Regions from separate parts of the Pseudarthrobacter sp. HLT1-3 genome, predicted to be linked through region 2. Evidence: predicted binding sites of a transcription regulator. Region 2 holds the regulator's gene; each other region holds the start of a gene.
The links. Region 2 encodes LexA, which represses DNA repair genes until DNA is damaged. Its sites were predicted from a motif close to TCGAACANNTGTTCGA; they were not measured.
Positions count from the first base shown of each region.

Region 1: a site for LexA is predicted at 3,310-3,325, ahead of AC50X9_RS07670 (LexA family protein). Genes of this name have one in related genera too.
Region 3: a site for LexA is predicted at 4,746-4,761, ahead of AC50X9_RS19200 (DUF6504 family protein). Genes of this name have one in related genera too.

Region 1 covers NZ_JBWZCJ010000006.1:167,570-175,106, forward strand. The annotation lists gene AC50X9_RS07635 (L-threonylcarbamoyladenylate synthase) at 1-101, shown strand, start outside; gene AC50X9_RS07640 (hypothetical protein) at 116-397, opposite strand; gene AC50X9_RS07645 (hypothetical protein) at 586-948, shown strand; gene AC50X9_RS07650 (dihydrofolate reductase family protein) at 900-1,094, shown strand; gene AC50X9_RS07655 (hypothetical protein) at 1,388-1,588, opposite strand; gene AC50X9_RS07660 (DUF2703 domain-containing protein) at 2,075-2,485, opposite strand; gene AC50X9_RS07665 (hypothetical protein) at 2,923-3,219, shown strand; gene AC50X9_RS07670 (LexA family protein) at 3,339-3,770, shown strand; gene AC50X9_RS07675 (Y-family DNA polymerase) at 3,763-5,061, shown strand; gene AC50X9_RS07680 (AfsR/SARP family transcriptional regulator) at 5,110-5,952, opposite strand; gene AC50X9_RS07685 (S1C family serine protease) at 6,420-7,400, opposite strand.
Region 2 covers NZ_JBWZCJ010000017.1:53,539-61,075, reverse strand. The annotation lists gene hisH (imidazole glycerol phosphate synthase subunit HisH) at 1-178, opposite strand, end outside; gene hisB (imidazoleglycerol-phosphate dehydratase HisB) at 175-801, opposite strand; gene AC50X9_RS14885 (histidinol-phosphate transaminase) at 867-1,985, opposite strand; gene AC50X9_RS14880 (LysM peptidoglycan-binding domain-containing protein) at 2,042-2,383, opposite strand; gene lexA (transcriptional repressor LexA) at 2,880-3,629, shown strand; gene AC50X9_RS14870 (ATP-dependent DNA helicase) at 3,712-5,955, opposite strand; gene hflX (GTPase HflX) at 5,948-7,516, opposite strand.
Region 3 covers NZ_JBWZCJ010000030.1:15,510-23,046, reverse strand. The annotation lists gene AC50X9_RS19235 (hypothetical protein) at 1-480, opposite strand, end outside; gene AC50X9_RS19230 (response regulator) at 565-1,221, opposite strand; gene AC50X9_RS19225 (sensor histidine kinase) at 1,218-2,477, opposite strand; partial or broken gene AC50X9_RS19220 (alpha/beta hydrolase) at 2,655-3,310, opposite strand; gene AC50X9_RS19215 (VOC family protein) at 3,505-3,927, opposite strand; gene AC50X9_RS19210 (chorismate mutase) at 3,942-4,268, shown strand; gene AC50X9_RS19205 (hypothetical protein) at 4,278-4,664, opposite strand; gene AC50X9_RS19200 (DUF6504 family protein) at 4,797-5,129, shown strand; gene AC50X9_RS19195 (DNA polymerase III subunit alpha) at 5,126-7,537, shown strand, end outside.

The DNA.
Region 1 (7,537 bases), on a different contig from region 2:
CCGGCGACTGCGGCGCGGAGCCGACCACAGTGATCGACTACTCCAGCGGCGTGGCGGAAGTTGTCCGCCGCGGCATGGGCGACCCTTCCCGGTTCGAATAGGCCCGTCCGGGACGCTAGGCGGTCTCGGCTGGCCGGAGGTCGTTCGACGCCCGGTTCCGCAACCAGCGGCGCGAGAGATCCACCACGGCAAGCAGTCCCGCCAGCGGCGTGAGCACGGCGGCGGCGTAGACGAAAAGCAACCAGGTCAGAGTAGTGAGCAGCGACTGGTGGTTGCTCAAGAGGGACAGCCCGCCGAAGAATCCGAGGCCCCAGAACAGGATCACGCCGGCCAACACCGCCGCAGCCGGAAAGTACTCGTTCTTGATAGTGCTTTTCACAAAATTCCAGGTTTTCATGGACCCTCCTCATGCCTGGCGGTGGGGAAAGTCCGCCGGAGTCATGTCAATTATGCGGCCCGACGCGGCCGGGTATTTGACGAAAACGCACTACGTGATGAAGCTAACTTCACTGCCGCGAGTGTCGGCCGTCTGGGAGACACTTGTTAAGCCGGACGCGGACCGGCGAGTGGTGGCACGATGGGCGCATGAGCCGAGTCACGTGCGACCTGACCATCTCCCTCGACGGATTCGCCGCCGGTCCGAACCAAACCCAAGCGGACCCCCTGGGCAAGGGCGGAGAGCTCCCGGGCCGATGGATGTTCGAAGAACCCGAGTCCAACGCGGCCGCGCTCGAAGGCATCCTCGCGGCCGGCGCCTACATCATGGGACGGAACATGTTCGCCGGCCCCGGGCCCGGCCCGTGGGATGAGGAATGGCGGCACCACGTTCAATTTCGTGACCGACGGGATCGAATCAGCGCGCCCAGGCACGGAAGGCCGCGGGCAGCAAGGACGTCGCCATTGCCGGCGGAGCGCAGACGGTCCGCCAGTATCTCTCGGCGGGGCTGATCGACGAGCTGCGGCTCCACACTGCGCCTATCCTCCTGGGAGCGGGCGAGCGGCTGCTGGACAGCGTCGCGGACCTCAAACTTGAACCGACGGAAGTAAGTGGTACCCGCCTCGTCACCCACGTGCGCTACCAGGTGATCCGCTGAAAGAGGGCCTGCGGGCCAAGTTTGGTGGGGTCTCACCGAGCCTGAGGCGTTGCCCCAGTGGCTGGGGAAATTGACGTCCGGGGAATTGGACGGATAGGCCTCGCTCTCTTAGCTGCGGCGATTTGTTGCAATGACGCGCCCGGCACGCCTAGTGTTCGGATCATGTCCGCGCCCGGGGGACCCGCTCGTTATCGAAGACGCACGACGCCGAAATTGCTGTCCTTATCCTGCCTCGTCGTCGCAGTAACCGCGGCCTGCGGGACGGCTCCGCCACTTAGTACGTCTGCCACCAATCAAGCGGTGACCATGCCGCCCGCCGCCTCGGCCGCACCGTCGACGAGTGCCGGGCTGTCGCCTGGCATGACGCTCGCGCCGGTGCCCCCGGTTCCGCCAGCCCCCGTCGGCCAGGGTTCAGATGAGTGCTTGACGCAGCGCGCAAAGGACGCTGCGGCCAACGGGATGCTGGAGTGCCAGTACTTCACATCAGGGTCCATGCTGCCGGCCTCTGTGCCCCGTGGTCCGGGATTGAGCTCCGGCGACTACGCCATTAGATTCGGCATCGTTGGCGGCCGCCCCTTGATGACAGTGCGGATCCCGTGTGCGTCATACGCTGTCAGGGTCAGCATTGTCGGCGAAACGATCACGCCGGATCCGGGGACGCTGGAAAGGGTTCTGGGCACGTGCAACTTCCCGTGGGACCAGGAACAGGCGCGGATGGAACGGTACCTTCAGGCTCCGCTTCAGATCGCGCGGCGGGAGAGTGGAATCGTGTTGCACAACCCGGGGTGGGGAGTCACCCTCTTCCGCACCCCTTATGAGGCCGCCTGATGATGCAGTCCCGTTTCTGCGCCCATCAGCACTTCCGTGGCCAAGCAGCAGGCCGGGGGCCGCGTTCCAGACCCGTTTGAGAACAGGCAGAGGGGACCGCCGGTGACAGCGAAGGCGTCAGGGCCTTTGACGCTTGGACCGTTCGCAACTGGTCAGGCCGACGGATCCGCCGTCGCACCGAGCAGCTCCGATGCCGCAACAAGTGCCGCCTGAAGGATCAGCTCCTCGGGAATCGCCTCGAACGTCGTACCGCGGACCTCGACGGTACGGCAGTCGGCATCACCGCACACGGCACAACAGGGGCTGCTTCCCACCGTCGCGCCGAGCCAGTCCTCCATTGGCCTGCCGGCGATCCAGATGCGGTTGGACTCCGGCGGGCTCGCTTGAAACGTCGCCTTTTCAACCTCCGCGACCTCGAGCTGCGGTGATGTGTTCAGCGGAACGAGCACTTCCTTGAGCTTCGCTACCGCATGCTCGACCTCGCGCTGGGTGGCCGCGCAGCGCGCGCACCTCTGACCCTCCGAGTCCACGAGCCGCTGCCAGTGGATGGGAAGCGATTTCATGACCCAATTGTCACAGTTGACCGACACCCGGACAAATGCCCAGAGGGTGTCTCATGGCGGCCTCGGGTGCCCACGAAGAGCCCGTCGGTTGCCGGCTCCTCGGATTTTCGGGTATCGGTAACTTGCGGAGTAGCTTTTGAACAAACAGCTCTCTCCGAAAGTGACAGGGTCGTGGGGCCGCCCTTCTGGCTGCGCGCTTGGAACGGCACTTCTCGGTCGGTCAAAGCCCCAAACGCCTTATCCCAGCCGTCGAGGTCGACGGACCCCAGATCGTGGTTGGATGGACGGCATGGGGACGTGTTGGAGTGGCGGTGCCGGGCGATGAAGCAGTTGCGGCTGGGTGGCCGGGACGTGCCCCTCGCGATCACTATCAGTGTGCTGTGCTGGCTCCTCCCGGCGCGTGGACGGGGCTGGGCTCTCTGATCCCATCCCTCTTCATGTCGGCTGAGATCAGAGACTCCGGCTGGTTCGGGACCGGCACACTGGCCGTCCTGGCCACCTACACGGTAATCGTCATGGGCGTGCCGATCCTGATGCTGTACCGCTCGCGGATAGCCCGGGCTGCCCTAACAGTAGTGGCCGCCTGCTTCACAGTTTCCGTCATCTCATCTCCGGCACTGTCGCCCCTCGGGGCGTACATTCCCATCATGGCCGGGGCGGTATTGATGTGGTTCCCGCAGTCAAATTGGTACCTGCAGAAGCCAGTCCTCCACGGAAACGGTGCCGTGCTCTAGGCGTCTGTTGAAACTGAGACACCGCGCGCGTCCTGGGTGCAACCTGCTGGAGAGTACCGGTTGTCAGTGCCCGGAGCTACACTGAATCTGTCGAACATATATTCGAATAAAGGTGTGTGGTGGGCGTAATCATCGGGCCCCGCGTGATAGACGCGGGCACTTCTCTGCTGTCGGTTCTGATCTCGCCGGTGCCGGTCGCCGCAGGCTACCCCTCCCCGGCCCAGGACTACTTTGACGGGCGCATCGACCTCAACGAACACCTCATCAAGGACATCACGAGCACCTATGTCGTCAGGGTGTCCGGCGACTCCATGGAGGGCGCCGGGATCAGCGACGGCGACGAGCTGATCGTCAACCGGGCCCTCGAGCCCCGCGACGGCTCCGTGGTGGTGGCAGTCCTGGACGGCGAACTCACGGTCAAGCGGCTGCGCCTGACGGCATCGGGCGTTGTGCTGCAGGCTGACAATCCCCGCTACCCGGACATCAGGGTCCCCGCCCTGTCGGATCTGGTCATCTGGGGCGTCGCGACCCGCTGCCTGCACCATGTCTAGGTCCAAGGCCCTGTCTCACCGGGGCACCGTCGCCCTCGTTGACGTGAACTGCTTCTACGCCAACGCCGAACGCGCCTTCGACCCCTCCCTGGAAGGCCGTCCGCTGGTGGTGCTCTCCAACAACGACGGCTGCGCGGTCACCCGCTCCCCCGAGGCAAGGGCACTCGGAATCGCTCTCGGCGAGCCCTGGTTCAAGCTCGCACCCCGGGCGAAGGAATGGGGGCTCGTCGCCCGCTCCAGCAACTACGAGCTGTATGGGGACATCAGCGCCCGGGTGATGGAACTCCTCGGCCGCTACTCGGCGTGGCTGGAGGTCTACAGCATCGACGAAGCCTTCCTCGGGGTCAGCGGCACCCCGGCGGAGCTGCGGCAACTGGGCCACACCATGAAGACGGCCGTGAAGCGGAACGTCGGCGTCCCCGTCTGCGTTGGCATCGCAGAGACCAAGACGCTGGCGAAACTGGCCAACAAGTGGGCGAAACACAATCCCTCGTTCGACGGCGTCTGCCACTGGGATGCCGTTCCGGCCAGCCAGCGGGAGAAGCTCATGGCCGGACTGTCCGTGGTTGAACTCTGGGGTGTCGCGGCGCGGCTGACCAAGCGGCTGAACGGGCAGGGAATTCATTCCATCCTGGACCTCGCGCGGGCCGACCCGGTCAGGATCAGGGACCGCTTCTCGGTGGTGCTGATGCGGACCGTCCTGGAACTCCAGGGAACCCCGTGCATACCCCTCGAAGAGGAACGGATAGGCCGCGACCAGCTGATCTTCAGCCGCTCCTTCGCCACCCCGATCACCAGCGGCGCAGGGCTTCGCCAGGTGCTCGGCGTCTACGCCCAGCAGGCCAGTGCCCGCCTGGCCAGGCACGGGCTGCAGGCGAAGGTGCTGACGGCGTTCGCTGCCACGTCGTACTTCAACCCGCAGGCCAGCTCATATCCGTCGGTGTGCGTTACGTTGCCGATGCCTACCGCTGACCCGGTCCTGCTGGCGAGGGCGGCGTACGCCCTGCTCCCCCGGATCGACGACGGCGTCAAGTACGTCCGCGCCGGGATCATGGTCACCGACCTGCGCCCGACCGGCAACCAGGCACCATTGGCGATCTTCGAGAATCCGCACGAGGAACGGGGCATCGGCTCGCTGCTGGAGGATGTCAGCCGGAGGTACGGCCGGGGTTCGATCGGTCTGGGCCATGCTGGGATCCGGGGCGGGCCGGACTGGAGCATGAAGCGCGACATGCTCTCCCCCCGCTACACAACGCACTGGGCCGAGCTCCCGGTCGTAAAAGCGGCATGACTGCCGAGGGGCAGGCCCGCGCAGAGCAGGTGGTGGTCCTTCCCGGCGTCAGACAGCGGCCAGCGCCTGCTGCAGGAACGAGTCGAGGACCCGGCCGGCGTTCTCCTGCAGGCGCCGGGACTCCTCCGCGGCCAGCTCCGTGCATTTGGGGCCATGCAGCCGTTCGCCAAGGTAAAGCAGCGCCGCCAGGACCTCCGAGAGCTCGGTATTGCCCTCGGCGCGCTGCCGGAGCAGCCTGAGGTGGGCGGCCTGCAGGGCCGGACCCGGGGCGCAGCCCAGATCGCGGTCGAACAAACGGCGGCATCGCTCATACGCGGCCAGCCCCTCGACCGGAAGGCTGGCCTGCTCGTAGCCGGCGACCAGAATCGTCCACGCTCGTTCGTTCAGCGGCTCGGTCTGGACGGCGGTCCGCGCCAGCGATATCGCCAACTCGGGCTTGTCGAGAAAGGCCGCGGTTTCGGCCGCCAGAATTTGGGCGGCGACTTTCTCGGCAGCATGCTGAGCCCGCACTTCCTCTGCCCAATCGGCCACGAGCTCAAAGCCCAGCAGAGGCTCAGCCGCCAGCTCCAAAGCCTGCAGGGAAAGGCGATGCGCCTCGGCCGGCGGGGACTGCCGGGCGGTACGGACCAGCCGGCGGAAGGCTGAGAGGTCCAGGTCCACGAGTTGCGGGTCCATGACGTAGCCGCTGTTCGCGGTGCGCAGCGGACCCTGTTTGGTGTTGCCGGGCTGGATCGCCCTTCGAATGCCGCTGACGTAGCTCTCCAGCGTGGCGATGGCGCCGTCGCTGGCATGGGGTCCCCAAAGGATCTCCACGAGGCGCGTTTTGGACACGGGGGTTCCCAGGTTCAGCAAGAGAATTTCCAGAATGTGCCGAGGCTTGCGGCCGCCCATGTCCGCCGCCGTAAGCACTTCGCCATTCCGTCGGACCTCGAACGTTCCGAACAGCCGGACCGAAATTCCCGACGCAGGGCCACCCAAATTTTCCACGTTGATCTCCGATTTCCCCACCGAATACCTAAACTGCTTTTCGGAGAGCCGGAAAGAATAGGGAAACGTACTGAGACCCACTTCCAACCGACTTTCTAAGGAAACCGTGACACGCAAAACAGGAGGCAACAAGCAATGGAGCTACCCGCTCCTTTACCGAGCGGAAAGTCGGGTACGTCCGGAAGCGCCAACAAGTATTGCCCGGAAGTAAAGTGCGTACCTGCCCCGCGGCTCAGGTAGCACCTACCCAAGGCGGACGCACGGCATCGAGTAATGCCTTTCCTCTAGGCTGGAATTCCGCGTCACACCGTGCGGACGAATGCACAGGTCACTGCAGCGTCCCCGCCACGATTTTGACGGCAGCGCCGCCGTCACCGTTCATTCATCTCTTCAGGAACAGTGAGCACCCGGATCTCGGTTCCGTCACGCAGCACCGCCAACTCCAACGGAACGCCAATTGCCTCGGCAAACAGCAGCTTTTGGAGACTCTCGGCATTGGACACGGCCTTTTCGCCCACCCGCAGAAGCACGTCGCCGGCCCGAAGTCCGGACCGCTCGGCGGGCGAGTCGCCGAGTACCTCCACCACCAGGAGCCCTTCGCGGTGTCCGGTCCGGACCACGGAGCTGGGCTGCAGCTGGATGGGGGTGTTGACCAGCCCCAGATAGGCCCGCCGGACGCGGCCGTCCTTGAGCAGTGCGGCGATGATCCGCCGGGACGTGGCGTTGACGGGAACCGCCAGGCCGAGTCCTGCGCCCGCAACCGCGGTGTTGATGCCAACGATCCTGCCCCGTGCGTCCGCAAGTGCGCCACCGGAGCTGCCCGGGTTCAGCGCCGCGTCTGTCTGGATAACGTCCTCGATGATGCGGCGGTTTCTTCCGGACCAGACGGGAATGGAACGGCCCAGTCCGCTGACCACGCCGGCGGTCACGGAGCCTGAGAGCCCCAGGGGGTTCCCGACCGCAATCACCAACTGACCAACCCTGAGCGACTCCGCATCACCAAGTTCCGCCGGCGTCGCCGTCGGGGCCTTGCCGCGTACAACCGCCAGATCCGAAAGCGGGTCCGAGCCGATAACTTCCACGGCCGTCCGGGTCCCGTCGGCATACACTGCACTGCCGCTCCGGGCTGCGCCGACCACATGGGCGTTGGTGAGCAGGTACCCGTCCGAAGTGAACAGGACGGCGGAACCGGCGCCCGTGCGGAATCGGCCGTTCCGGCCGGTGCCGGTCACCTCGAGCGCGGCCACGTGCGGTGTCACGGCCGCGGCAACGCGGATCACCGTTGCGGAATAGGAATCGAGGGGGCCCTCGGAAGCCTCGGGGTCCGGGACCCGGCTGATTGCAGTGGCCACAGCGCACCTCCTGAACTGGTACTTATCTAAGTCAACCACCGGCCCCTTAGGCGTAGCCCGGGGCGCCCTACGCCCTCAGAGAACTACGCCGGATGTCACGTCTTTAGGGTGTGAGTTCAACCGGCAGGCAATCCGCC
Region 2 (7,537 bases):
CCGGCTTGGAGCTAAGGATCACCTCGGCGCCGGCGCGTTCGAGGGCGCGGACGGCGGACCGGATGTTGCCGGAGCCGTAGTCCAGGACTGTGACGGTGGGCTTGCCCTCGGGCGACGCCGGCTTCCGGCCGGCGTCGGGGTCGATGATCGCGCCGTCCTTCAGGACCTTGCCGGTCACAGCGCACCCTTGGTCGACGGAATGCCCTTGACGCGGGGGTCCGGTTCGACCGCGGCCCGCAGGGCGCGCGCGAACGCCTTGAACTGGGCCTCGACGATGTGGTGCGGATCCCGGCCGGCGGTCACGTTCATGTGCAGGCAGATCCCGGCGTGCAGCGTGATCGCCTCGAAGACGTGGCGGGTCAGCGAACCGGTGAAGTGTCCGCCGATCAGGTGGTACTCCTGGCCGGCAGGCTCGCCGCCGTGCACAAGGTACGGGCGGCCGGAGACGTCGACGACGGCGTGCGCGAGGGCCTCGTCCAGCGGAACCGTGGCTTCGCCGAACCGCCGGATACCGGCCTTGTTCCCGAGCGCGGTCCGCAGGACCTCGCCCAAGGTGATGGCAACGTCCTCAACCGTGTGGTGGACGTCAATGTGCGTATCGCCGGTGGCCTTGACCGTCATGTCGATCAGGGAGTGCTTGCTCAGCGCGGTCAGCATGTGGTCATAGAAGGGCACCGAGGTGCTGATGTCCGAGACCCCGGTGCCGTCCAGGTTGATCTCAACCAGCACCGATGATTCGCTGGTGGTCCGTTCCATGCGTGCGGTCCGGCCCTCGGCAGCGGTTGATCCGGTGTTGCTCATGTGCGTGTCCTTTGGATGACGGCGGTGCCCGCCGTGCAGGCAGGGTGGATGTCCTGGGGTTAAGTCTAGGCGGGCTGTACGGCGCGGCCGGCCAGGATCCGCTCGAGGGCTTCGAGGAAGGCTGTGGTTTCCGTCTCAGTCCCGGCGGTGACGCGCAGGTGCCCCGGAATGCCGACATCCCGGATCAGCACGCCGGCGTCGAGCAGGCCCTGCCAGACCTCGTGCGGATTGTCCAGACCGCCGAAGAAGACGTAGTTGGAGTCGGAAGCCGCCGGCTTGAGGCCCATCCGCTGGAGTTCGGCGACGATCCTGTCGCGCTGGCGTTTGATGTCCTCGACGTCGGCCATCAGCGCGACCCGGTGGTGCAGGGCGGCCAGGGCTGTCGCCTGGGTGATGGCGGAGAGGTGGTACGGGAGCCGGACCAGGCGCAGGGCGTCGGTCACTTCGGGCGCTGCGGCCATGTAGCCCACCCGGGCGCCGGCGAGGGCGAAGGCCTTGCTCATGGTGCGCGAGACGATAAGGCGTTCCCGGCCGGGCAGGAGGGAAAGGGCGCTGGGCGTGCCGTCGTGGGCGAACTCGTGGTAGGCCTCGTCGACGATCACGATCGTCTGGCTGGCTTCGCCGGCCTCGTAGACAGCCTCCACGACGTCCAGGCCAAGCCCGGTGCCGGTGGGGTTGTTCGGGGAGCAAAGGAAAACGATGTTCGGCCCGGCCTCGCGGACCTGGCGGGCGGCAGACGCGGCGCTCAGCCCGTAGTCCGCGGTGCGGGTCCCGGCGAGGTACCCGGTGTCCGTGCCCGCCGCGAGCAGCGGGTACATCGAGTATGTGGGTGGGAAGCCCATGACGGTGCGGCCCGGTCCGCCGAATGCCTGGAGGATCTGCTGGAGAACTTCATTGGAGCCGTTCGCGGCCCAGATGTTGTCCGCGCCCAGTCCGTGCCCGAGGTATTCGGCCAGGGCCGTGCGGAGTTCCGTGAACTCCCGGTCGGGATAGCGGTTCAGGCCGACTGCGGCAATCGTGACTGCTTCGGTAATGGCGGCACGGACGTCGGCCGGAACACCATGGGTGTTCTCATTCACGTTGAGCAAAATGGGGACGTCCAGCTGCGGGGCGCCATACGGCGTCAAGCCCCGCAGATTCGTCCGGAGGGGAAGTCGGTTCAGGCGCTCTAACTGGTCAGTCACTTCACTAGTTTAAGTGAGATCGCTGCAGGCGCTGAAACTGTGACGGATTCCCGGGGCTAGTTGGACGGAATGAAGAGCGCCTGGCCCGGCACGACCCGGGCAGCGTCCAGGTTGTTCAGCTGGACGATATCCGCGACGACATCGCGCGGATCCCGCTCCGGCGCGACGGCCTCTGCGATGGCCCAAAGTGACTCGCCGGGCTGAACCGTCACGGACACGGTTGGCGTCAGGGAGAGATCGGCGGCTGACTCCGCGGCCTTGGCCGGGGCGTTGAGGAAGCCGCTGAGGGACAGGATGAGCGCGGCCAGCAGGATCAGCGGCACTCCAATGAAGACAATGCGTCCCCGCCGGGTCAGACGCAGCGGCGCCTGCTTGGCCCGCGCGCCGCGGCCGGCCAAGCTGGGCCGGCCGTCGGAGCCCTGAGCGCCGGCGAAGGGGCGCTGGGCCAGGGAACGCTGCTGGTGATCCGATACACCGCCGTCGGGTCGGCCGTAGTTGCCGAACGCGTCGCGGCCGAAAGTGTCGTGAAATGCGCTTGATGCTGACATGAACTGAGCCCTCCTGGACCATACTGTGCCGCCCGGCGTACTCCACATACGCGCCGCCAACCGGCCTAACCTTCGAACAAAGAACCGAACGTTGTGCTGAGTCCGACTGGTGTTCAAATAGAACACATATTCGAACATCACCTGCTCTGTTTTAGCACTTATTGACGAACATTGTCGAGACTCGCTAGAACAAATGTTTGAAAAAGCCGTGTGGCTGGCCTACGTTTGAGTCAAAGAACAACCACTTCTGCAGTTGATCAGCAGGGTCTGACATTTCATCTCAGGCCGGAAGTTCCCGGCAACCGCAGCCACGGCGGCCGGGCGGAACGGAAAGGCGTTGGCGAACATGGCAGCACAAGCCACAGGCGGCAGGGCCACCCAGCGGAGCCCGCAGGCAGCCCGGCCACCCAAGAGCCTCACCGTCCGGCAGAAGAAGATCCTGGAGACCATCCAGCGCTCGGTAACGGACAATGGCTACCCGCCGTCCATGCGCGAGATCGGCGACACGGTCGGTCTCGCCAGCCTTTCCAGCGTCACCCACCAGCTCTCGCAGCTGGAGAAGCTCGGTTACCTGCGCCGGGACCCGAAGCGTCCCCGCGCCATGGAAGTGCTGATGCCGCTGACCCTCGATGAGGGCACGTCCAAGGTTTCCGGGATCGAGAAGTCCAGCGGGCTGCGCACTGTCGGCGGCTTGTCGGTTTCCGAGCTGGCCAGTGCCACCGACACGGCCATGGTGCCGCTGGTGGGCCGCATCGCCGCCGGCGGTCCGATCCTGGCCGACCAGGTGGTCGAGGACGTTATGCCGCTGCCGCGCCAGCTCGTGGGCCACGGCGAGCTCTTTATGCTCAAGGTCGCGGGTGATTCGATGATCGATGCCGCCATCTGTGACGGCGACTGGGTGGTGGTCCGCCGGCAGGGCGACGCCCTCAACGGTGACATTGTGGCTGCCCTGCTGGACGACGAGGCAACCGTCAAGACGTTCCGCCAGCGCGACGGCCACACCTGGCTGCTGCCGCAGAACACCCAGTACGAGCCCATCCTCGGCGATCACGCCGTCATCATGGGCAAGGTCGTCTCGGTACTGCGCTCCCTCTAGCCAGCACGGACCTGCGCGTCCGTAGCCGGAACTGGGCCCCGCCGGCATCGGACGGGGCCCTTCGCGTTGGTCCCGGCCGTGGCTAGGCGGCCGGCTGCCCTGATTCCTTGGCAAGCCGCTCCAGCGCCGCGACCGCAACTGCCGGGTCGGTGGTCGGCCAGAACGGCGGCAGTGCGGCGCGGAGGAAACCCCCGTAGCGTTCGGTGGAAAGCCGCGAGTCCAGCACCGCCACCACTCCCCGGTCCGTCGTCGTGCGGATCAGGCGGCCGGCGCCCTGCGCCAGGCGGATGGCGGCGTGGGTCGCGGAAACGCTCATAAAGCCGTTGCCGCCGGCCTGGGCCACCGCGCGGGACCGCGCGGTCATGAGGGGATCGTCGGGCCGCGGGAAGGGAATCCGGTCGATCACCACGAGGCGGCAGGAGTCCCCGGGCACGTCGACACCCTGCCACAGGGACATGGTGCCGAACAGGCAGGTGTCCGGTTCGTCGGCGAACTGCTTCACGAGCGCCGTCATGGTCGAATCCCCCTGGCAGAGGATGCTCATGTCCAGCCGGGGCCGCATGGCCTCGGCGGCTTCCTCGGCCGCGCGCCGGGAGGAGAACAGGCACAGGGCTCCCCCGCCGGAGGCCCGGATCAGCTTCTCAAGCTCGTCGAGGGCTTCCGGGGACGCACCGCGGCCGGGCTTGGGCAGGTGCTTGGCAACATACAGGATGCCCTGTTTCGGGTATTCGAAGGGCGAGCCGACGTCGACGCCCGTCCAGCTGGGTGCACCCGGCCCGACCAGGCCAAGGCCGCCCGCGGCCGGTTCGAAAGCGGACCCGATCGCCAGGGTTGCCGAGGTCAGGATGACGGTGTGGTCCGCGAACAGTCCCTCGCGGAGCCGGCCGGCGACGCTGAGCGGGGCGATGTTGATCAGGGCCGGCGCCGTCTCGTCGGGCTGGGCGTAGCCCTGCTGCGGGTCAAACGTGCTCGTGCGGGAAAACCAGACCACCTCGCGGTTCTCGCGGGCGGCGAGCAGCCGTTCGCAGAGTTCCAGGATCACCATGAGGCGGGAGCGGGCGAGCTGGCGGCCGCCGTCGGCAGTATTGGCGCTGTCCCCCTTGGAGTCCGAGAGCGCGGCGCGGCAGGCGTCCCGCAACTGGTCCACGCAGTCCAGTTGTTCGGTGTTGAGGCCGTTGGGCATGAGTCCGCTGGGGACCCCCTCAACGGCAAGTTCGAGGTGGGACGCGGCGTTGTTCAGGGCGTCCACGGTGATGCCGGTGTTTTTCCGGGCCCCGGACGCGGCGGCGTGCACCATCGCCACGGAGAGCTGGCCCGACACGGCACCGGTCACCCGGTCCTGCAGTTCATGGGCCTCATCGACCACCACAACGTCGTAGTCCGGCAGCACCGCGAGGCCCTCGAAGGCGCTGACGGCCAGCATCGCGTGGTTGGTGACAACGACGTCGGCGTCAGCGGCGTTCGCCCGGGCCAGTTCGCTGAAGCATTCGGCCGCCAGCGGGCACTTCTGCGCGCCCAGGCACTCCATCGAGGTGACCGAGACCTGCCGCCAGGCACGGTCCGTGACCCCGGGCAGGAGCTCGTCCCGGTCACCCGTCCGGGTGTCCTCGGCCCATTCGCGCAGCCGGACGACTTCCTTGCCGAGCTGCGAGGACGGGCCGCCCATGGCCGCGGCGAAATGCGGCACGGAGGTGTCCTCGCCGAGTGAGAAGAGCTGGCCTTCGGAGGGTTCTTCGGAGGGGAAGCCCCCGTCGAGCTTGTGGCGGCACACGTAGTTGGAGCGGCCCTTGACGAGGGCGACCTTGACCGGCCGGTCCAGCGCCGGGGTGATGGTCTTCAGCAGCCGGGGCAGGTCCCGGCCGACGATCTGGGTCTGCAGGGCCAGGGTGGCGGTGGAGACCAGGGTGGGCTTGTCGCTGACGAGTGAATGGGCGATCAGCGGGATCAGGTAGGCGAGGGACTTGCCGGTTCCGGTGCCGGCCTGGACCAGCAGGTGGTCGCCGCTGTCGATCGCGTGCGCCACCTGCCGGGCCATTTCGTGCTGGCCGTCGCGGCTCTGGCCGCCCATGCCGGACACGGCGCGGTCGAGCAGTTCAATAACGAACTCCTCGCCGGCCGGACGGCCTTTCTTCGCTGACCGTCTGGGGGCGGGCTCTGTCCCCGCGTCATCAGATCCCGCGGCGCCGGTCCCTGCGCCTTCGGCCGCTGCCGGGTCGGAGCCTGCGGGTGCAGCGGCTGCCGTGTCCTCCCCTGTCGTGTCCTCCCCTGTCGTGTCCTGCCCTGCCGGGCCGCCGGTGTGCGCCCCGGTCCCCGCTGCGTCAGTCATTGCTGATGAACGAGTCCAGTTCAGCGGCGAATCCTTCGCGCACCATCACGACGGCACGGGTGCCCGCTTCCTCGTGGTCGAGGCTAAGGATCTCGGCGTCGGTTTCGTGCAACTTGCTGAGCAGGTCCCCGCGGTTGTAGGGGATCAACAGTTCCAGTTTCACACTCGGCCGCGGGATGCCCTCGCTGATCGCCTTGAGCAGTTCCGGAATGCCTTCGCCGGTGCGGGCCGAGACCACCACGTGGCGCGGTTCACGCTGCTTGAGGCGTTCGATCACGAAGGGGTCCGCGGCGTCGGCCTTGTTCAGAACGATGATTTCCGGCACCTTGCGTGCGTCGACCTCGCTGAACACCTGGCGTACGGCGGCGATCTGGCCCTCCGGATCCGGGTGCGAGACGTCCACGACGTGCAGGATCAGGTCCGCGTCGGCTACCTCTTCCAGGGTGGAGCGGAAAGCCTCCACGAGCTGGGTGGGCAGCGAACGGACAAAACCCACCGTGTCGGCGAGGGTGTAGCCCAGCCCGTCCGCGGTTTCGGCTTTGCGGACGGTCGGGTCCAGGGTGGCGAACAGGGCGTTCTCGACCAGGACACCGGCGTCGGTCAGCCGGTTCAGCAGCGAGGACTTGCCGGCGTTGGTGTACCCGGCGATGGCGACGGAGGGCACGGCATTACGACGGCGGTTGGCCCGTTTTGTCTCCCGGGCCGGCTTCATCGCGGCGATTTCGCGGCGCAGCTTTGCCATCCGGGTGCGGATCCGGCGGCGGTCCAGCTCGATCTTGGTTTCACCGGGACCACGCGAGCCCATGCCGGCACCGGCACCGCCGACCTGGCCGCCGGCCTGCCGGGACATCGAGTCACCCCAGCCGCGCAGGCGCGGGAGCAGGTATTCGAGCTGGGCCAGCTCCACCTGGGCCTTGCCTTCACGGCTCTTGGCGTGCTGGGCAAAGATGTCCAGGATCAGGGCCGTACGGTCGATCACCTTGACCTTGACGATGTCCTCGAGGCTGCGGCGCTGGGAGGGGGCCAGTTCGGCGTCGACGACGACGGTGTCCGCACCGGTGGACATCACGATGTCCTTGAGCTCCTGGGCCTTGCCGGAGCCGAGGAACGTGCCCGGATCGGGCTTCTGGCGGCGCTGGACGATCCCGTCGAGGACCTCCGAGCCGGCGGTCTCGGCGAGGGCGGCGAGTTCGCGGAGCGAGTTCTCGGCGTCGGCGAGGGTACCTTCGGTCCAGAGGCCGGCCAGCACAACACGCTCGAGGCGCAACTGCCGGTACTCGACTTCGGTGACGTCTTCGAGCTCGGTGGACAGCCCGGCGGTACGCCGGAGGGCGTGCCGTTCCTCGAGGTCCTGCTGGTCGCCGTCGTAGCTGCTGTGTTCCTCGTCCAGCCGGGAGATCGCCTGCGCCTTGCCGAGCACGGACGTGGCCTCACCGGCAGCCGGGGCTGCTTTCCGGGCCGGGGTGTCCTTGGAGAGGATCCGGTCGATGACAGCCTGGATTTCCGCAGGACTCATGTCCTGGGCTGCTGAATCGGGTCCGGGGTTGGGCTGACTGGTCATGGTCTCCTTTAGAGGTTTGGC
Region 3 (7,537 bases), on a different contig from region 2:
CGTCATGGCTTCGCCGCGGCACCCGCCGGAGGAGGTCCCCATGCCTTCCACCGTGGTCATTGAAGCGGTGTCTCCGGGTCCGGTGAGGGCCCTGGTGAACGCCGGATCGGCGAAGAGTTCCTCCTCTGCGGACTCGGGAGCCGGCTCGCGGGGTCCCTGCGGCCCTGCGCTGGCGTAGCCGCTGGTTCTGGCGGCGTCGACCGTGAGCCGTTTGAATCCGATGGCTCCGTTGAGGTCCAGGGTCAAGTCCGGATTGGGCGGCGTGTAGTCGAAGCCGGCCTTGGCCATGCAGAGCCGGACGGCTTCCTGCATTCCCTTTTCGGCGATCGGATCGGCTGTGGCGTAGGACTCCGCCTCGCGGATGATCCCCGAGATGGGCTCCGGGGACGCGGTGCTCGGCGCGGCTGGAATGGCGGCCGCGGCGAGGGCGGCTCCGGTGCCGAGGACCAGGACGGCAGCGCCCAGGTACTTCTTCTTCATGGTGGCTCCCTGGCTTGATTTGGCCAATGCGGTGGCCGACCTTCCCTGTGCGAAGGCCTCGATGGGTGAACGGTGTTGTTGGGGCTAGTTGAGTACGTTGTTTTCGTAGGCGAAAGCGACGAGCTGGATCCGGTTCTTCAGCTTGAGTTTCGCCAGGATGCTGCCCACGTGGGACTTCACGGTCGCCTCGCTCAGAACCAGGGAGGCTGCGATCTCGGCGTTTCCCAGTCCTTTGGCGGCCAGCAGAAAAACGTCGCGTTCCCGACCCGACAGGTCTGCCAGCACGGCGTCGTTCCCTGTCGACGGAGTGGTGTAGTCGCGCAGCAGTTCATTGGTGATGGCAGGGGCGATGACCGAGTGTCCCGAGTGCACGGTTCGGATGGCTGCCAGCAGGAAGTCGGGAGTGGTGTCCTTGGTCAGGAAGCCCGCGGCGCCTACCTGGATGGCCCGGACGACGGCTTCGTCATGCTGGATGGTGGTCAGCACAATGACCTTGGTGGCGGCCCCGCCGGGCGATTCCAGGATGGTCCTCGTGGCTGTGATCCCATCCATGACGGGCATCCGAATGTCCATCAGGAGCACATCGGGTCGTGTCTCCCGGACAAGGTCGACGGCATCCCCGCCGTTGACTGCTTCGCCGACCAGATCCATATCCGGCTGACTGCGCAGGATCATCTTGAGTCCGGCACTAAACAGGGGCTGGTCGTCGGCCAGGGCAATCCGGATGGGTGCGGCGGTCATGCCTTCGCTCCTTCCAGGACGCGGAGGCCGGGTTCTTTCGGTCCTGCTGCTGCTGCAGGATGGTATGGACCTGCCGAGGGGAGGAACGCCAGCACTTCGAAGTTTCCTTCGCCCTGGATCGTTTCGACCCAGCCGCCCGCGGCGGCGGCGCGGGCTTTCATTCCTGCTATTCCACGGCCCGACGGGGCCGTCGTCGGCGTCGCTGCCGGGCTGGTGAGCGACGAGCTGACACGGAGCTCCAGGGACGTTGCTGTCCACATCAGCCGCAGGTGCGCGCCCTGGCTCCGGTTTCCGTGCTTGAAGGCATTTGTCAGGCTCTCCTGCGCCAGCCGGTAAACCGTCAGGTGCTGCATCGGGGTCAGGTCCCAGGGCTGTCCCGCCGTTTCCACCACTACGGGCATACCGCTGGAGCCCAGTCGTTCGGCAAGAATCACCAAGTCCTCGACTCTTTGGGCCGGCTGGTCGGTAATCTCAGTGGAAAATCCCTCGATCAGCCGGCGCGTTTCGACCAGCGCGGTTCGCGCCGACTCGGCGATGACCCTGGACGCTTCCTCGACGGATTCCGGTTCTGCGCGGTGGATGAAGCGTATTCCGTCGGCCTGCGCGACGATGACCGTCAATGAATGGGCCAGGACATCATGCAGCTCCCTGGCAATTCTGTTGCGTTCCTGTTCCACAGCAAGTTCGGTCGCCGTTTCCCGGAGCCGGGCTTCCGCCGCGAGCTGCGCCCGCCGGCTCCGCGAGACGTTGTTTACCGCCAGGGCGACGGCCCAGGCGGCGAGGTTCAGGGCGGCGAACGCCCCGAAGATCAGAAAAGCGTAGGTGAGGGACCGCAATATTCCCCGGCCATAGAGCTGGTTGCCGAAAAGGAAATTGATCCAGGTCTGGTCCGTGAACCAGTTGACGGCGGTGACGCCGGCAATTACGACAGCAGCAACGGGAGGAACCCACCGGTTCCGGGCCTTCCAGCCGACCACGGCGAAAAAGATGACCACGGGAACAGCAGCGTAGCTCAGCGCGCCCGAGAGCAGGACCAGGGGGAAGACCTTGACGCTCTGCAGGACCAAGGCGAGGAAAACAAGCCCGAGGGCGGCCGCAGGCAGGATCTCGGCCACGGCGATGCCCGTGAGGAGCACCAGCAGCAGAGCGCTGTTCTGGTCGAAATGGCGCTGCTCCAGGACAAAGAGTGTCCCCAGGAGCAGCATGGCCGTTGCCGGTGCCGCGAGGAGCCGCAGAAACGTGGTGGTCTTGAACATGCCTTCACCATAGGCGGGCTCACATAGCTTTTCGGGCCATTTCGAATGAGTTCAACCCGGAGGATGAAGAAGTTCCGCCGCATGGATGAGCCGCATGAATGAAGGGCCAGCCACGAAGACGCCCAGGCACGATGGGGAAAGCAGTTCGCCGGTAATAATTCGCTGCGGCGGGGGTCTCTACTGCCCGTCGCGAATGACGGATCCAAACTGCCGCAGGAGATAGTTCCCGGCTTTGAACGCTGCTGGCGACACGGTATCGAGGCTGAGGAAGCCGTGGACCAGTCCCGGATGACTAACGTGGTGGACCTTGGTCCCGGCAGTTATCAGCCTTTGGGCCAAGGCCTCACCCTCATCACGAAGCGGATCGTGTTCCGCCGTTGCTATGAGAGTGGTTGGCAGGCCGCTGAACCTGGCATGCAGCGGGCTCCACATCTCGAGTTGTTCAGCGCGCATGTCGGGAACCCACTGCTGCAACGACCACGCCAAGGCCTCTGTATCGAGTCCCCATCCTGTCCCGTTCTGCTGCACGCTTGGCTGCGACAGCCTGAGGTCGGCAATGGGACAGACCAGCAGGAGCCCGCTGAGGTCAACGCCCTCCGCGACCAGCCGCTGGGCCGCCAGCAGGGCGATCAGGCCGCCGGCGCTGTCGCCGGCGCAGGATGCTCAGGCGCTCGCCGGTAATGGGCCGACAGTACGGCGGCGTTGGCTTCCGCTGCCAGGCGGCGGCACGTCCGGTCATGGGAATCGAGGTCCCCAAAAATGAAGGCCCCGCCATGGACGTAGAGGATGAGAGGCAGCGGGTGCGCGCTGGGGCGGTAGAGACGCGCTTCCACCGGGCTGTCGCCAGGCACCGAAACGTCCACCACGATTGGCAGGTTCGGCCCTGCCGGCCGCACGCATGCGGCGCGCAGCTTCGCCACGTCCAAAGGTGGAGTCTCTGCCGGTTGTGACCGGATGCCCGAGATCCACGTCGCCAGCCCGTCATCGGCAAGGATCTCTTTCACGACGGCCGGATCCCGGTGAGCTCTCAGAGCGTCACGTTCCCGCCGCCGTCGACCGCCCAGCTGGGATTGAAGGCGACCTCCCAGCGGTAGCCGTCAGGGTCGGCGAAGTACCCGGTGTAGCCGCCCCAGGACTGGGTCTTCGGTGCAGCGATGATGGCCGCTCCGGCCGTCTTGGCTTCCGCCATCACCCGGTCGACTTCCGCGGCGCTGCGCAGGTTGTGGCTCAGCGTGATGCTCGGACTGCCGGCAGGCGGATCGGTGGCGGCTTCGGCCTGCATCTGCCCGGCGTCCCAGAGTGTAAGGAGGAGGCCGTGATTGGCCTGGATGAACAGGACTTCGCCGCGGACTTCCCGGTGGACGGGCCAGCCCAGGCCATCCACGTAGAAACTCCGGGAAGCGTCAACGCTTCGGACTCCCAGCGAAATTAAATCGACTCGTGGCTGCATCTTTCGATACTGTCATGGACATGTCCACAAATCACCAAGACGAAAAAGCTGCCAAGGCCGACCGGGACCAGCTCGCCGCCGTGCGGGTGGCCGTTGACGAGGTGGATGAGCAGATCGTGTCGCTGATCGGCCGCCGCGAGCGCCTGATCCGGATCGCCGGAACCTTGAAGGCGGACAGTGCCGAGGTGCGGGCCCCCGGTCGCGTGGAGCGGGTCATCGAACACGTCCGCGCCACGGCCGAGCAGAAGGATATCGACGTTGATCTCGTCGAGAAGACCTACCGGGCGATGATCGACGCGTTCATCACGCTCGAACTGGGAGTCTACAAAGCCAGCTCCTAGGGCCGGGGCCTAGAGCGCTTCCTTGACCGGCACGTTCGCCTGGTAGTCGCGGCCGTCGCAGTCGCTGAACGCCGTCATGAGGTGTCCCTTGGCCAGGCCCATGATGGTGCTGATTGGAAAGTGCCCGGTGATGGTGTTGCCGGAGTGCTCCACGCCCTTGAGATCAAAGTTCTCCTCCGTGCCATCGTGGCTGAAGCAGTAGAAGGACACGGCCTCCCCGTTCATGAACTCGATTCCCATCCGTCGCTGGTGGGAATAATCCGGGGTTGAGGCCAAGAGCCCGACCACATAGGCGCCCTGGCCGGGGATATTTCCGTCTATATCGAACTTCGCCACCAGGGACGTGTCCGCGGCGGCGATGCTTACGTGCTTGAGAAGTGCGTTATGGGAGCTCATGGCTCAATCCTGCTACCTGTGTCTGCGTCCGTCCACCCCCGATCTAGGTTTTGCCCCGGCCCCGTCGTAGACTGGAGTTGTTCGAAGATATATTCGAACGTTTACTTCAGGTGGTGAGGTCCGGGAGGCGCAATGGGCATGTTCAGCGAGTCAGTGGACGTCGTCTGCGCACCCTCCGGCCAGCCCCTGAGCCTTGACTGGGCGGGCCGTCACTACACCGTCTGCGCCGAACCGGACCGCTGGTACGAGCGGCGCCAATGGTGGGCGGAAGAACAGCGCGCACCCCTGGGAAGCGGACCGGGACTCGTGGACCATGAGATCTGGCGGGTCCAGGTGCGCCGGGCAGATGCCCCCGACGCAGAAACCCTCACCCTTGACCTCACCCGGCATGCCGGCAGCGGACGCTGGCGGCTGCTGCGGATCCATGACGCCCTGCTTCCCCACCGGAAACCCGAATCAGCATGAGCTTCACCCATCTCCACGTCTCCACCGCCTTCAGTGCCCACTACGGGGTCTCCTGGCCGGATGACCTGGCGGCCGCCTCAGCAGCGGACGGGGCGACGGCGCTCGCCTGCACGGACCGCGACGGACTCTACGGGACCATTAAGCACCTGAAGGCCTGCATGGCGGCAGGACTGGACCCAATCGTCGGCGTTGACCTTGCGGTTTTCGACGACGACGACGACGGCGACCTCCGCACCCAGCTCGGGGGACGCGTTGTCGTGCTGGCCCACGGTCACAACAACGGCGCCGGGTACCGGGCGCTGTGCCGGCTGATCTCCGATGCGCATGCCCGCACCACGGGTAAAGCCGGGGGAGCGGTGCCCGCCGCCGTGACCCGGGCCGAGCTGGCTTCCCGGACCCTGCATCCGGAAACCCTCAAGCCGGTGCTCACCGTGCTGATCGGCCCGGACTCCGACGTCGGACGTGCCATGGGGGGCAGAAGGTACCTGCGCCCCCGCACCCTGTTCAAACGCTGGATCGATGCCATGCCGCCCGGCACGCTCGCCGCCGAGGTGGTCAGCCAGCTCAGCCCGCCCGGCGAACCGCTCAGCACCGCCCACGCGGTGCGGATGCTCAAGCTCGCCGCAGAACACGGGGTCCCCGCGGTGCTGAGCAACGCCGTGCGGTATGTCGCCGAGGACGGAGCGGCCACCGCGGACGTGCTGGATTCCGCCCGCACGCTCAAATCGCTGCCCGAACTCTCGGCCGCGCCGCTGCTCCAGCCCAACGGGCAGGCCTGGCTGAAATCCGCGGCGCAGATGCAGCAGCTGGGCAAGGAGATAATGCACGCCGCCGGGTACGGCGCAGCAGACCTCAAGAGCCTGCTGGCCCAGACCGAGGCGCTCGCGGACCGTTGCCGGATGGACCCCGTGACGGACATGGGATGGAAGCAGCCCGTGGTCCCGGAAGCCTCGGTGATCGGAATCGCCGGGGACCCCCTCGTGGAGCTCACCCAGCGCTGCGAAGCGGGCATCAGCAGGAGGTTCCCGGGGATCACCGGCAAACCCGCCGAGGAGCTGCGCTCGCGGCTGGAACACGAGCTGCGGATCATCGACAGCCTGGGCTTCGCCGCGTACTTCCTCACCGTGGCCGAGGTATCCCGGATGATCCTGGACATGGGCGTCCGGGCGGCGGCCCGCGGTTCGGGGGCCTCCAGCCTGGTCAACTTCCTGATCGACGTCAGCCAGGTGAACCCGCTGCAGCACGACCTGATCTTCGAGCGCTTCCTCTCCCGGGACCGCGCCACGTTGCCGGACATCGACATCGACGTCGAAAGCGCCGAACGGCACAACGTGTACCGGAAGATCTTCGAACGCTTCGGCTCCGAGCGCGTCACGCTGATGAGCATGCAAAACGGATACCGCGCCCGCGGTGCCGTGCGCGACGCCGGCCTGGCGCTGGGCATGGAGGAAGGCGAAATCGGGGACATCGCCAAGCAGTTGTGGCGGTTCTCGGCCCGGAACTTCCGCGAAGCCCTCGAAGAGAAGCCCGAACTGAAGGAATTCGCCGGACGGGTGGGGCAGCGGGACTTCAGCGAAAACCAGCAGCTGGACCTGCTGGTGGACCTCACCGAACGGCTGGACCGGCTGCCGCGCCACATCTCCATGCACCCCTGCGGGGTGATCCTGGGCGACGCCACCCTGCTGGACCGCACCCCCGTGCAGCCCAGCGGCCTGGGCCTGCCGATGAGCCAGTTCGACAAACACGACATGGACCCGATGGGCATGCTCAAACTCGATGTCCTCGGCGTCCGAATGCAAAGCGCCATGGCCTTCGCCGTCCGCGAAGTGATCCGCCTGCATCCCTCCAAAGCCGAGGTCATGGCCGCCGGGGCCCACCCGGTGGGACCCGGCGGGACCGGCCCGGACTACATCGCCGAGGACGGCCGGATCGACCTCAACGCCGTGCCGCTCGACGACGAGCCCACCTATGAGCTGATCCGCAGCACCCACACCCTGGGCTGCTTCCAGATCGAATCACCCGGGCAGCGGGAGCTGATCGGCAAACTTGCACCCCGGGAGTTCAACGACCTCATCATCGACATCTCCCTCTTCCGGCCCGGGCCGATGAAATCGGATATGGTCCGGCCCTTCCTGGAACACCGGCACGGCTTCGCCCCCGAGGTCTATCCGCACCCCGACCTCAAACCCGTCCTCCAGGAGACGCACGGCGTCACCGTGTTCCATGAGCAGATCCTGAAAACGTTCGACGTGATGACCGGATGCGGGCTGGCGCGGGCCGACGAATTCCGCCGCGCCCTCGGCAACGACCTGCTGGAAGGGAAGGTGGAGGAGTTCTTCCGGAAGGAGGCCCGGGCCAGGGGATACAGCCCCGCAGTGGTGGACAAGGTCTGGGGGACCCTCAAGGCC